3 regions of the Sporosarcina sp. FSL W7-1283 genome follow, and region 3 is predicted to be linked to each of the others. Evidence: predicted binding sites of a transcription regulator. Region 3 holds the regulator's gene; each other region holds the start of a gene.
The links. The regulator CtsR, encoded in region 3, represses protease genes until heat stress. The targets are predictions, from matches to a motif close to ATGGTCAATAAAGGTCAAACA.

Region 1: a site for CtsR is predicted at 2,814-2,834, ahead of MKY93_RS17790 (ATP-dependent Clp protease ATP-binding subunit). Genes of this name have one in related genera too.
Region 2: a site for CtsR is predicted at 1,812-1,832, ahead of MKY93_RS05075 (ATP-dependent Clp protease ATP-binding subunit). Genes of this name have one in related genera too.

Annotation. Positions count from the first base shown of each region.
Region 1 is NZ_JBBOOL010000001.1:3,400,102-3,404,646, reverse strand. Features, by position in the region: gene MKY93_RS17805 (GGDEF domain-containing protein) at 97-735, shown strand; gene MKY93_RS17800 (GntR family transcriptional regulator) at 1,222-1,917, shown strand; gene MKY93_RS17795 (sterol desaturase family protein) at 1,934-2,548, shown strand; gene MKY93_RS17790 (ATP-dependent Clp protease ATP-binding subunit) at 2,883-4,545, shown strand, end outside.
Region 2 is NZ_JBBOOL010000001.1:1,089,040-1,093,584, reverse strand. Features, by position in the region: gene MKY93_RS05075 (ATP-dependent Clp protease ATP-binding subunit) at 1-1,793, opposite strand, end outside; gene rraA (ribonuclease E activity regulator RraA) at 1,959-2,438, opposite strand; gene MKY93_RS05065 (metal-sulfur cluster assembly factor) at 2,791-3,102, opposite strand; gene MKY93_RS05060 (dienelactone hydrolase family protein) at 3,149-3,925, opposite strand; gene MKY93_RS05055 (Cof-type HAD-IIB family hydrolase) at 4,101-4,545, shown strand, end outside.
Region 3 is NZ_JBBOOL010000001.1:3,643,407-3,647,951, forward strand. Features, by position in the region: gene MKY93_RS19115 (protein arginine kinase) at 1-645, opposite strand, end outside; gene MKY93_RS19120 (UvrB/UvrC motif-containing protein) at 635-1,150, opposite strand; gene MKY93_RS19125 (CtsR family transcriptional regulator) at 1,198-1,668, opposite strand; gene bioB (biotin synthase BioB) at 1,898-2,902, opposite strand; gene MKY93_RS19135 (biotin transporter BioY) at 2,899-3,501, opposite strand; gene MKY93_RS19140 (hypothetical protein) at 3,768-3,965, opposite strand; SAM riboswitch class I at 4,130-4,239, shown strand; gene MKY93_RS19145 (bifunctional homocysteine S-methyltransferase/methylenetetrahydrofolate reductase) at 4,321-4,545, shown strand, end outside.

The DNA of each region.
Region 1 (4,545 bases), 240 kb from region 3:
TCTATTATAATCTTCAAGACAGTAGTGTCCGAGGTGTTTTTACTATATGATGTAGGATAATAATAGATAGGAGTGTTTGAAGTTGGGAAGTGAGGTATGAGTTACAGAGGAAGGTTCATTGCTGTTGGAATTGTCTTTCTGTTTAATGTGATACGGTACTTCTACTATCATCAATACATGGGGTTACCCTTTGAAGCAAGCTTCTTTATTTTAACAGCTATTTTCTTTGCTGTTGCATGGGTTGGAGGGAAGCAATACGATTTAGTTAAGTTCTACGCGGAAAAAGATCCCCTGACGAATACATATAATAGACGTACAGTTGATATAGTATTTAAAAAGCAGGCCGGCATTTGTAAAATGAAAAATAAAAAGCTTGGGATTGTACTTATAGATCTGGATGATTTTAAAGAAGTAAACGATAAATTAGGCCACCAAAAAGGAGACGAACTGTTACGATGCGTTGCCGATGTTATTAAAATGAATGCAAAGAAAGAAGACTTCCTAGTTCGCTGGGGAGGTGACGAATTCGTGCATATAATTCCTGATAGTAAAGAAGATTTTCATTTAGATTATATTCTAAAGTTAAAAGAGGATTTGTCTCATGCAGGAATACATTTGAACATTTCCATCAAAGCTTCGATCGGCATTGCTGTCTATCCCGATGACGGTGAGAGTTTTGACGTGTTGATTCGGAAAGCCGATACGTCGATGTATGATATGAAAAGAGAGAAATAGTATATGCGGTTCAGCAGGCATTTCTACAATATATTAAATTCGGTTGAGTAAATAGTGAAAAGGAGCTTCTCATGAGTCATTAGACTTTTGAGAGGCTTCTTTTGCTATTAGTGAAGAATACCGGATCTCAAACAATTCAGCGACTACTATATAACTATATAAACTAAAATAAATAACTCACACTCAAAGTAAAACGTAGAACCCGTTGATCTCCGTACCAGGCGGACGCTTTCCGGGGGGGCGCAGGCGAGCCTCCTCGTCGCTTCACTCCTGCGAGCATAAGCAAAGCGTTGGGAGTATATTTTTCCTTTTCGTCGCCTTCCACTCCAATCAACTGAGTGTCCATTTCTGAACAAACTCATGTAAAAACTATAATTCAACATATATGGTTCAAATAAAATTATCATATTGACTATCTTTTCAGAATATTATAAAGTGTTGGTAATACCAAAGAAAACTTTTGGTCTTACCAAGAGGGGGGATTCAATGAGTCGAACAAAAAATATTGAAAAAGAGATAATCAAAGCAATTATTCAGGGAGAATTTTCAGCAGGAAGCCAGATGGAGACAGAAAGAGAGCTGGCAATAATTTATCAGGTGGGACGGCCTGCAATTAGGGAGATTCTACAACGTTTAAATTATGGAGGTTGGTTAACATTAAGAAAAGGCCAACCGGCAATTGTGAATGATTATTGGCATGATGGAAACATTACGACAATTATAGATATTGTACAGCATTTTGATCATATACCAGATACTTTCGTTCTGTACTTTTTGGAATTACGAATTGCATTGACACCGCAATATGTCAAAAAAGCTGTCATGCAAAACCATCCAAAAGTCGTCTCCATACTATCTCAAGTGGATGAATTGATAGATTGTAAGGAGCAGTTTGCGCTCTATGATTGGAAGATGCAGAAAGAATTAGCAAGATTATCGGAAAATCCAATTTTTTCTTTAACACTAAATAGCTTTGAACCTGTCTATGTTAAAATGGCTATGAAATACTTCTCCCTTTCTTTTTGTCGAAAAGCTTCATTAAATTACTATAAAAAATTGATGGAGGTAGCACTAAAAGGGGACTATCAACAAGCAGAAGAACTTGCACATTCGATGATGCGAAAATGTTATGCTTTGTGGGATCGCCATATTTCTACTGAAAAAAACAGGATGAGAATATGATTTTGGGGGAAATTAAATGAATGCAAAGTATTATAAAGAGTTTGCTGCCTTTCCCGATATTTTGATAATGCTTTTGCTGTTTTTTCCGCTCGTTATCTACACCATTTTAAATATGTTGCAAATTGGAACTTGGATTGCTTTCATAATTGGGATGACGGCATATGCGTTAAGTGAGTATTTAATTCACAGATTTCTATTTCATATGAAAACACCGACAACCCCTTTTTTACTGAAAATGATCAAGCGCTTACATTTCGATCATCATGTAGATCCTAATAATTTGAAGTTATTATTCTTACCAGTTTGGTTCAGTCTACCCAATTTTATCATTGCTTCAATTATCTTTTATTCAATAACAGCGAATCTGCAGCTGACGATGGCTTTTCTTGCTGGGATCATGGCTTATTTTTTGTATTATGAATGGAAGCATTATATCGCGCATAAGCCAATTCAACCACGCACAAAAATAGGAAAGAAAATAAAGAAAGCGCATCTCTGGCACCATTTTAAAAATGAAAACTACTGGTTCGGTGTAACGCATACATCTGTAGACAAAGCCTTTGGTACGTATAAGAAGCAGAATCAAGTTGAGAAAAGTGCGACAGCCAAAAATTTAGAGGGGCGAAGTTGAATACAATAAGGTTTATCTGTTATTGATTAACGTAACAAATGAAGAATAATTAAAACGAAATGTACCCTTTTCTCTCTAATTAGAAGAAAGAAAAGGGTATTTTCATGGCATATTTAAGCATGAAAAGGATGGGAAGTAATAAAAGGGTGTAAGGTGTCGCTAGTGTGTCTATACAAAATCTATAAGTGCATATCTACAATACTGATAAGCGATGAAAACGAGCAAATTTCTTGAAAGTCAAAGAAGGTCAGTATAAAATAAAAACTAGGTCAAATATAGTCAAAGTCAACATCCATTGTCTTATATAAAAGAAAATCATAAGGAGGAACTAATTATGAGATGCCAACACTGTGGAAACAACGAAGCAACGATGAGTTTGAGACTCCAAGTGAATCACCAAGCGATGCAAATGCATATTTGCCATATGTGCTTTCAAGAAATGCAAGGTCAATTGACAGCAGGGAAAGTGCCGACATTCAATACTGAAGCAAATAACTTTTTCCAAGCGAGTGGCGGGAAAAAAGCACAGACCAAAGTGAGACAAACAGAAGAAAATCAAACCCCGGGTTTGTTGGACCAACTTGGTAAAAACTTATCAAATGTCGCAAGGGACGGATTAATTGACCCTATCATCGGAAGAGATCAGGAAGTAAAACGTGTTATTGAAACATTAAACCGAAGAAACAAAAATAATCCTGTGCTGATTGGGGAACCAGGTGTCGGTAAAACAGCAATTGCCGAAGGGCTTGCCTTAAAGATTTATGAGGGCGATGTGCCGGTGAAATTGATGAACAAAGAAGTGTATGTGCTGGATGTTGCGTCTCTCGTCACCAATACTGGAATCCGTGGTCAATTTGAGGAACGAATGAAACAGCTAATTGAAGAGCTGGAAACACGAGAAGATGTCATTTTGTTCGTGGATGAAATTCACTTGCTCGTAGGAGCAGGAACTGCAGAAGGATCGCAGATGGATGCGGGTAATATTCTAAAACCGGCACTGGCACGAGGCAGTTTACAGCTCATTGGGGCTACAACCTTGAAAGAATACCGTCAAATTGAAAAAGATGCAGCACTTGAGCGACGATTCCAACCGATTCTCGTAAAGGAGCCATCCGCTGAAGATACGATTAAAATTCTAAACGGAATTAAGGACCGTTACGAAGATTTTCATGAAGTGCACTATCCAGACGAAGCAGTGCATGCTTTTGTGAACTTATCGCAACGCTATATTCAAGATCGTTTTTTACCGGATAAAGCGATTGATTTGATGGATGAAGTGGGTGCTCGTTTAAACCTTACACTGATGTCCTCAAATTCGGATTCTCTTACAACTCGCCTTCAGGAAGTGATCCAACAAAAAGAGCGAGCGGCTGAGCAGGAGAATTATGAAAAAGCGGCGAGTTTACGTCAGGAAGAGATGCAGCTGCAGGAAAAATTGGAAGCTTCAAAACAGAATGGTGAAATGAAATATGCAGAAGTTTCTGTCGCGGATATCGAGCTAATTATTGAAGAGAAAACGGGAATCCCTGTAACAAAGCTACAGGCGGCAGAACAAGCAAAAATGAAAGGACTTGCGGATAACCTTGGCAAACAAGTTATCGGTCAAGCAGAAGCAGTCGATAAAATTGCAAAAGCGATTCGCCGTAGCCGAGCTGGTCTCAAATCAAAAGACCGTCCGATTGGATCCTTCCTGTTTGTTGGTCCTACGGGTGTCGGTAAAACAGAAATTACGAAAGTCTTGGCAGAAGAATTATTCGGTTCGCGCGATGCGTTAATTCGTCTCGACATGAGTGAGTACATGGAAAAACATGCGGTGTCTAAAATTATTGGCTCACCTCCAGGGTATGTCGGTCATGAGGAAGCTGGTCAATTGACCGAACAAATCCGACGAAATCCTTATTCCATTCTATTGCTCGATGAAATTGAAAAAGCACATCCTGATGTGCAAAATATGTTCTTGCAAATTATGGAGGATGGCCGATTGACCGATTCACATG
Region 2 (4,545 bases), 2.6 Mb from region 3:
GCCATAATCAAGTCTTCTTTTGCATGATCTCCGTCTTCTAAGTTGCCTTCTAATAAATAAGCAGAGCCGATATTGGATGTCATAATCACAACGGTATTCGTAAAGTTGACCAACCGCCCTTGACTGTCTGTTATCCGACCGTCATCCAAAATCTGCAGCAAAATGTTCGCCACATCTGGATGCGCCTTCTCGATTTCATCCAGCAGCACGACAGCATACGGGTTTCGTCGAACAGCCTCCGTTAATTGACCGCCTTCTTCGTAGCCGATATATCCTGGAGGTGCCCCAACAAGACGTGACACACTATGCTTCTCCATATATTCAGACATGTCGATCCGGACGAAATGATCTTCAGAATCAAATAAAGTGGCAGCCAGCGTCTTCGCCAATTCCGTTTTCCCGACACCAGTCGGACCTAAGAATAAGAACGATCCAATCGGCTTATTCGGATCTTGAATTCCTGCACGTGCACGCCAAACAGCTTCCGTCACGAGCTGCACCGCGTTATCTTGACCAATAACGCGTTCTTTCAATGTTTCATGCAAACGAAGTAACTTCTCCCGCTCACCTTCCACAAGTTTCGTCACAGGAATGCCTGTCCAACGGGCTACGATGGAAGCAATTTCTTCTTCCGTCACTTCTTCACGCAACAAACGAAGGTCCTGACTTCCTTCCAATGGACTCTCAAGCGCTTTTAATTCTTTTTCCAATTCAGGAATTTTACCATACTGCAATTCAGCAGCTTTATTCAAATCAAAACGAGCTTGCGCATCTTCCAGTTCTCTTCGATAGCGATCGAGTTCTTCCCGCTTGCTCTGAACTTCCTTCAGTGCTGTTTTTTCAGAATCCCACTGCTCACGCATATCTTTAGATGAATCTTTCAGTTGCTGCAACTCTTCTCGCAGCGTAACCAATCGAGATTGACTCATGGAATCTTTTTCTTTCCGCAAAGCCTGCTCTTCAATCTCGAGTTGCATGATTCGGCGAGTTACTGCATCTAATTCTTGCGGCATCGAATCGATTTCTGTCCGAATCATCGCGCTAGCTTCGTCAATCAAATCGATCGCTTTGTCGGGCATGAAACGCTCGGTTAAATAACGATCCGATAACGTGGCGGCAGCGACCAAAGCACGGTCATGTATCCGTACACCGTGATGCAGTTCAAAACGTTCTTTCAATCCTCGCAAAATTGAAACGGTATCTTCAACAGATGGCTCGCGCACCATCACTTGTTGGAAACGACGTTCTAATGCTGGATCTTTCTCGATATACATACGATACTCATCAAGCGTTGTCGCACCGATACAGTACAGCTCACCTCTAGCAAGCATCGGTTTCAGCATATTCCCTGCATCCATCGCGCCCTCCGTTTTCCCCGCGCCGACAATCGTATGAATTTCATCAATAAATAAGATTATTTCGCCATCGCTGTCTTTCACCTGCTTGAGGACACCTTTAAGACGTTCTTCAAATTCTCCCCGATACTTGGCACCTGCAATGAGCGCACTCATATCCAGTTCAAAGATTTTACGGTCCTTCAAACCTTCCGGCACGTCACCTTTGACAATTCGCTGTGCCAACCCTTCAACGATTGCAGTTTTACCAACACCTGGTTCCCCGATTAGCACAGGATTATTTTTTGTTTTTCTAGACAAAATTCGGATCACATTTCGTATTTCTTCATCCCGGCCAATGACCGGATCCATTTTTCCATTTTTCACTTCATCAACAAGATTACGACCAAATTGCTCAAGTGGTGAGCGCTGGTCTTCTTGTACACCATCCATACGCATAAACATCCACCTTTCGTTTGTTTGACTTTGACTATCTTTGATTAATTTAATTATAGTCTCTTTTCTACGAGAAGTAAATTGATTTGCTTAGTTAAGAGTTACTTTATTATGTGGTTATTTCCCATAAAAAAACCGTTTGCATTATGCAAACGGCCAATATAATTTTTACACCAATTTCCGCGGCGCCACGACAACCCCATCTTCATCTGCGTAGACATAGTGTCCGGGAATCCATTCGACATTTCCGAAATGAAGGACTTCTCCACTTTGACCTTCGCCTCGTTTAATACTTTTCACTGGCATGCTGCCGATTGCCATGACTCCGATTTCTTGTGTGCCGAGATCTGCCGTATCACGTGCACATCCATAGATGATAACGCCAGCCAGTTTTCGATTTTGCGCAATTTCGCCAAGCATGTCCCCCATTAATGCGCAGCGCTTTGAGCCTCCTCCGTCAACAACGAGTACATTGCCTTCAGGAATCGTTTGCAGTGCTTCTTTTACCAAGACATTGTCTTCGAAGACTTTAACTGTGGAAATCGGCCCCGAGAATCGTTTGTGTTTGCCGTAGGAGTTGAATTCCACGGTGCATACTTGTAGTTCGTTGATGAAGTCATCGCATAAATCTGCTGTTTTTACTAACATTTCCCTATTCCCCCTACTAGATACTGTTTAACGCTACATCCTTCATATTCGACAAAATTTTGCAATTCCTTCTTTTTCATAGACTGAAATAAAAGATTACAGGGCGAGTAGTCCGAGGGATGGCGGTCCGGGGGATTAAACCAAAGACGTGCTCACAACGCTTCGCTTATGTTCGCAAAAGCCGTTCTTCGTTACGGCTTTCGCTCTCTGGTAGCCGCTTTCCGTGGGGCGCGGAAGAGTCGCCGGTAAGCGTACCGTCTGGAGCGTAAATCCCGTTCCACTCACACCGTCTGTTTTTATTTTAACAGAACAAAAAAACCATACCACAAAGAGTATGGTTCGGGGATGCATATTAGCGTACGCCAAGTGCCATCTTAGCGTAACGGGACATATTATCACGGGACCACGGCGGGTTCCAGACAATGTCTACTTCTGTATCTTTTACTTCGGGAAGTTCCATTAACTCCTGTTTGATGTTGGCTACAATTTGCGGCCCCATTGGACAGCCCATGGAAGTCAATGTCATCGTGATTTTTGCCAGGCCTTCATCGAGCAGCTCGGCGTTATACACTAATCCTAAGTTGACGATATCGACGCCTAACTCCGGGTCAATGACGTTTTCCAACGCGCCAAACAGGTAATCTTTGATTTCATCTTTGCTCATCGGAATGCTCCTCTCTGTTATGTGCTATCTTCATCTTACCAACATACTACCTTGCAATCAAATGCTGTGCAAGCCAATCGACTGACGCAAGCATGCCGGGACGCGAAACAGCATGACCTGATTCCTCTTCCGGCATCCAGCCTAAACGTTCCGGATGGTCTTTATAGTCTTGCTGAATTTCAGAATAAAATTCATTTGTAAGCTCAAACGGCACAAGTGTATCCTGCTCACCGTGCCACATGAAAATCGGACGACGATTCAATCTGTTTGGATTTTTCGACAAATCCACTTGCTCCAATGCAGCAAAAAGTTGCTCGCGTTCCGCTGAGGTAACCGGTAATTCTTTGCCAGCACGTTCCGCATAAGCGATCTGTCCTTTAGCAAGTCGTGTAAAAGCTGGAGAACCCATCATAACGGAAGCTGCATCTATCCAGTCATAGCTCGCGAGGCAGCCGAATGTCGTGATGCCGCCCATAGACGTTCCACCGACACCGATTGACGTACTATCCTCTACTAAATCTCTCGCTTTCAACTCTTGACGGATCACGTCTGCTTCCTTAATTGAAGTTAAGACAATTTCCCAAAACCGCATTTGCAGTTGAAATTCATCTGTCGATTCTGAACGTGCTCCATGCAATTTCGCATCCGGCAAAATTACTCGGATTCCTTGCTTCGCTAAATTGTAAGCATAATGCAAGTTATGTTCTTTAGCGCTCATGAATCCATGAAAAAAGATGACCGTAGGAATATGTTCTTGGTCTTTGGATTGTTCTACGATATGTAGTACAGGGATATGTTGCCATTGTTCCGAACGAATGATCATTCAAATTCCTCTTTTCTGACAAATGTATACTGTTATTTTAGGATAACAACAATTACGATGGAAGACAAAAACTTCGCCTTGCCCTTGATTTTTTGACTTACTTGCTCCATTAACGATAAACTATGAAGATATAATGAGTAGACTTAATCATATCACTATAGTAGGAGAGGATACGTTGAAACCACATTTAATTGTATTAGACTTAGACGGAACGTTATTGACTGATGAAAAAGTAATTTCTCCAAAAACTGAAGAAACATTGCAACTTGCGGCTTCTGAAGGGCATTATGTCATGATTGCGACAGGTCGTCCATACCGGGCTAGCGAAGTGTATTACCGCCAACTTGGTTTAACTACACCAATCGTCAATTTTAATGGCGCCTTCGTCCATCATCCATCAGACACTTCTTGGAAGACTATTCACGAAACGATCGCCCTTCCAATCGTCAACGAAGTGGTGGAAGCGATGCAGCAGTTTCCGGTTGAGAATATTGTCGCAGAAGTGATGGACGATGTTTATGCACAGTATCATGATGAACGCTTTCTGGATATCTTAAGCTTTGGAAATCCACGAATTACAGAGGGCGATATCCGAAGATCCTTAAAAACGGATCCGACCA
Region 3 (4,545 bases):
AAGGGCTTCACTGCCTTCTCCGTAGCTACCGCGCACCACCATCCCAAGACGTGATATTGCAGGAATAATCCGTTCAATTTGCTTGGTGATGGTGAGAGCCGGTAAATGCATCATGACAGATGCCCGCATACCGGTTCCTGTGTTGGATGGACAACTAGTCAAATAGCCAAACGTCTCATCAAAAGCATAATCCAAGTTTCGTTCTATCTCGCTGTCTACTTGATTCGCCTGCTCATAGGCAGTATCGATTTGAAAGCCAGGATAAATACATTGGATACGTATATGGTCTTCTTCATTCACCATAATACTGATTGTTTCATCTTCTGAAAGCAGGACCGAACCGTATTTATCTGGGTCGATTAACTGTGGGCTTACCAAATGTTTCTCAACTAATATTTGTCTCTCAAGAGGTGATAGGTCTGACATCGACGTGCCCGCAAAATGATGCTCTTCCATAGTAGCCACCGCTTGGTCAACTGCTTCATTGACACGTTTAGCGTCTTCTTCAGAAGCACAAATAGGGAATAGGTAACTTTGCAGGTTGCGTGCTAATCTGATTCTTGTAGATAGGACGATATCCGAATGTTCTCCCTTTGCCACCATCCAGCCTGTCAGCTCTTGTTTGATGAATTTTTCAAATGACATGTTGATCGTCACCTCCATCGGCCAATTGCTTTTTTACTGTATTGGCTTCATCTCGTAATACGGCAGCTTCTTCAAAACGCTCAGCTTCTACCGCTTCCTTCATTTTTGTGCGGATGTCCTCTAATTGTTTTTTCAAAGCAAACCGTTCATTGAAGGAGACTGGTACCTTACCACCATGATTTGTATTGCCGTTATGCAATTTAGCAAACACTCGTGGCAGCTGCTCGCGGAAAGTATCGTAGCACGTCGCACATCCAAATTTCCCAATGTCTAAAAACCTATGAAAAGTCAGTCCGCAACTCGGACATTTGGGGCCATCAGGCAAAGTCTCATTCGACTTTTGACCTTGTAATAATTCTGAACCTCCAAGCCAATGTGCCAGAAATTGTTGAATGGACAACGGCTCTTGATCAGGGCTGAATGAAAATGTCTGGGAGTAAAACGCACATTTATCACATAAATGCCGCTCTGTCGTGCCATTCATTGTCTCTTGTTTAAAAACCACAGTGGCCGGACGTTCTTTGCAGTTTTCACAAAGCATTTATCATCACCTCATTCTACTTCTTCATAAATCAATGTGACTAACATGGCGCGGAGTATTCGCGAACGCAATGCATCTCGTTCAGGAAGCATATAGCGCAGTGTGGCTCGACCTACCGCAGCTAACATAAGTTTGGCTTCACGCTCTGTAATCACTTCTTCTTCAATCAAACGAATAATTACATCTTCAGCCATCGTAGAGGATGCTCCCGCTTCCAAACTTCCCAGCGCTTGCTCGAGCAAGTCCTTCCGTGAATTCGTCTGCACCCGATAAATCCGAATGTATCCACCGCCTCCGCGTTTTGACTCTACTGCGTAGCCTCTCTCGACTGTGAAGCGAGTTTTGATTACGTAGTTGATCTGCGAAGGAACACATTGGAATTTCTCGGCGACTTCATTCCGTTTGATTTCAACAGAGGCACTGTCTTCCTTTTCGATAATGGACTTCAAATACCCTTCAATAATGTCAGAAATGTTCCGCATCTCGTCACCTCGTTTCTGCTCGTTCTCTTAGTTGACTTTGACTATCTTTGACTTGATTGTATCGCAGAAAATGCGTGAGATGCAATTGATTTGTTTTAATATGTATGTTTGATTTTTTTGCATGTCTTGCGTTAGGCTGTCTCTCTACATGGAGGATTATTCAAGATCTTTTCATGTTTTTCATTGAACGAAAAAAACCACGCAAGCTGTCTGCGCGGTTAGATCTCTCTTATATAGTCATAGGTTCTTTCTTCAATGGTTCCAAGTCCACTTCAAAGCCCATATCTTCTAACATTTGTTGGTCTTTGTCGTTTTCCTGACCCGATGTTGTCAAATAGTCACCGATGAAGATAGAGTTTGCAGCATATAAGCCAAGTGGTTGAAGGCTGCGAAGGTTCACTTCGCGTCCACCCGAAATTCGTATTTCTTTTGTTGGATTGATGAAACGAAATAGGCTAAGTACCTTCAAGCAATAGCGCGGATCCAGTTCAGAGGTCCCTTCTAGCGGCGTCCCATCCACGGCGTGCAGGAAGTTGACTGGAATGGAGTCTGCATCGAGTATCCGCAGGCTGTGTGCCATGGAAATGACATCCTCTTTTGTTTCACGCATTCCGACTATTACGCCAGAGCAAGGAGATATTCCCGCTTCCTTTACATGTCCTACTGTGTTTACACGATCATCGTATGTGTGCGATGTAGTGATGCTTTCATGGTGTTCGGCAGAGGTGTTCAAGTTGTGATTGTATCGGTCTACACCTGCTTCTTTCAAGCGTGCGGCTTGTTCTGGCTTCAGAATGCCTAAACATGCACAAACGGTCATTCCTTTATGTTTCTCTTTAATTTTCTTGACGGAATCAATAACGATTTCAAGCTCACTAGCCCGAGGTCCTCGTCCACTTGCCACGATACAATAAGTGCCCGCTTTATTTGCAGCAGCTCGCTCTGCACCTTGTAATATTTCTTCTGATTTCATCATTGCATACTTTTCAACCGGTGCTTTTGACACAATCGACTGGGCACAGTAGCCACAGTTTTCCGGGCACAACCCCGACTTCGTATTGATGATCATATTAAGTTTTACTTTGTTTCCATAGTAATGGGATCGGATCGAGTACGTCGCATGAAGCAGCAACAGCAAATCTTCATCCGGACTATTTAATATTGAAAGCGCTTCCTCATTTGTTAATACGTGACCTTTCAAAACTTGGTCAGCCAGCCTTTGATAGTTCGTCAAAATGAATGCCTCACTTTCAAATGTTTTGAAATTCTAAATGCGAATATTCCCGCCAGTACGGCTAGCACAATATCCTTCGGTAATGGAGGAATCATCCAAAGCCATGCAATTTTGTACGTAAACACCTCTGGCGCCGCAGCCCAAACTTTATAGGCGACATACATCCAGTTCGTACCCAATAAATAGTTGATTGCTGTCGCAACAAGTGATGCAATAATATAAGATGGCAGTGTATTCTTACGCTCCACGATTTTACCTGCTACATAAGCAATCAAGATGAAAGTAACGATAAAACCAAATGTCGGGCTTAAGATTTGGCCAAATCCACCTTGAAACTTAGCAAATACAGGAGCCCCTGCAAGGCCGACCATCATATAGACAGTCATCGACAATGCACCAAGACGGCTACCCAATAACAATCCTGACAAAACAGCGAAAAATGTCTGCAATGTAATAGGTACTCCCCCGACTACTAAAAATGGTATGAAAGAAGTGATATTAGCCCCAATCATCATTAAAGCAGCAAACATTCCACTATATACAATTGACAATGTACTGAATTTACTTTGCGGACGTCCTTCCGAAGCTGTCGTCATCATGACACCTCTTTCTATTTTGAGTTACTATAAAAATAGTAATGGTTGACTCATTAATTGTCAACTCGTTTTTAATTTAAGTTAACTAATAATTTATGGAACATCTTATATGTAAGGAATGACACCCTTTTCTTATCCAATAAGGCAGAAAGAAACAGACAAGACCCACATCTACCCCTGCTGGCAATTTCTTAGAATGAACAAAATGCTTTCTCTGCAAAAAAAGAACTACCCGGGAAGTCAGATGAACATGACTTCTCGGGCAGCTCCTATTTCTTTTTATCGACTTTGTCTTCTTTTTCTTTCCTGAAAAGAAAAAAAGCAAGTACACCACTTAATGCAGCGGCGCCAAAGGTAATCCAAACACGCGAATCCCACGGTACTTCTTCATAATTATTCTCCAACATAATCCAGGCAAGCGTGCCGACAAGTGCCGCTATCGGAATGGAGTATTTAAAAAACTGCATGATTCCTCACCTTTTCAAGTTACTCCTTTAATTTTACCATGTTTCAGTAAATTTCTCTATGCGCACTCCGGTCTTCAAGAACTTCATCAAACATTCACTTGACGATTACCTACAAAGCCGCTATGATATGGTTAGAATTATCGAAATAATTTAATAAGAATCATATCTTATCAAGAGAAGCAGAGGGACTGGCCCAAAGACGCTTCAGCAACCAGCCGATGGGCAAGGTGCTACTTCCAGCAGTATGCCGAAATGGCACACTGAAAGATGAGAGGGAACTGGTCATTGCGATTACAAAGCCTTCTATTTACTTGAAGGCTTTTTTTGATTAGAGAAAACAAAGGGGGATTTGATGATGTCATTACTGGAGAAACTTCAAACAAATGTCCTGACAGCAGATGGGGCAATGGGAACTATTTTGTATTCATATGGGATCGATTATTGCTATGAGGAATTAAATATAGAGAAACCTGAAATTATAGAGAAAATCCACCACGACTATATCGAGGCGGGAGCTGATATTATTCAGACCAATACATACAGTGCCAATGCAGTGAAATTGGCTCGTTATGGATTGGAA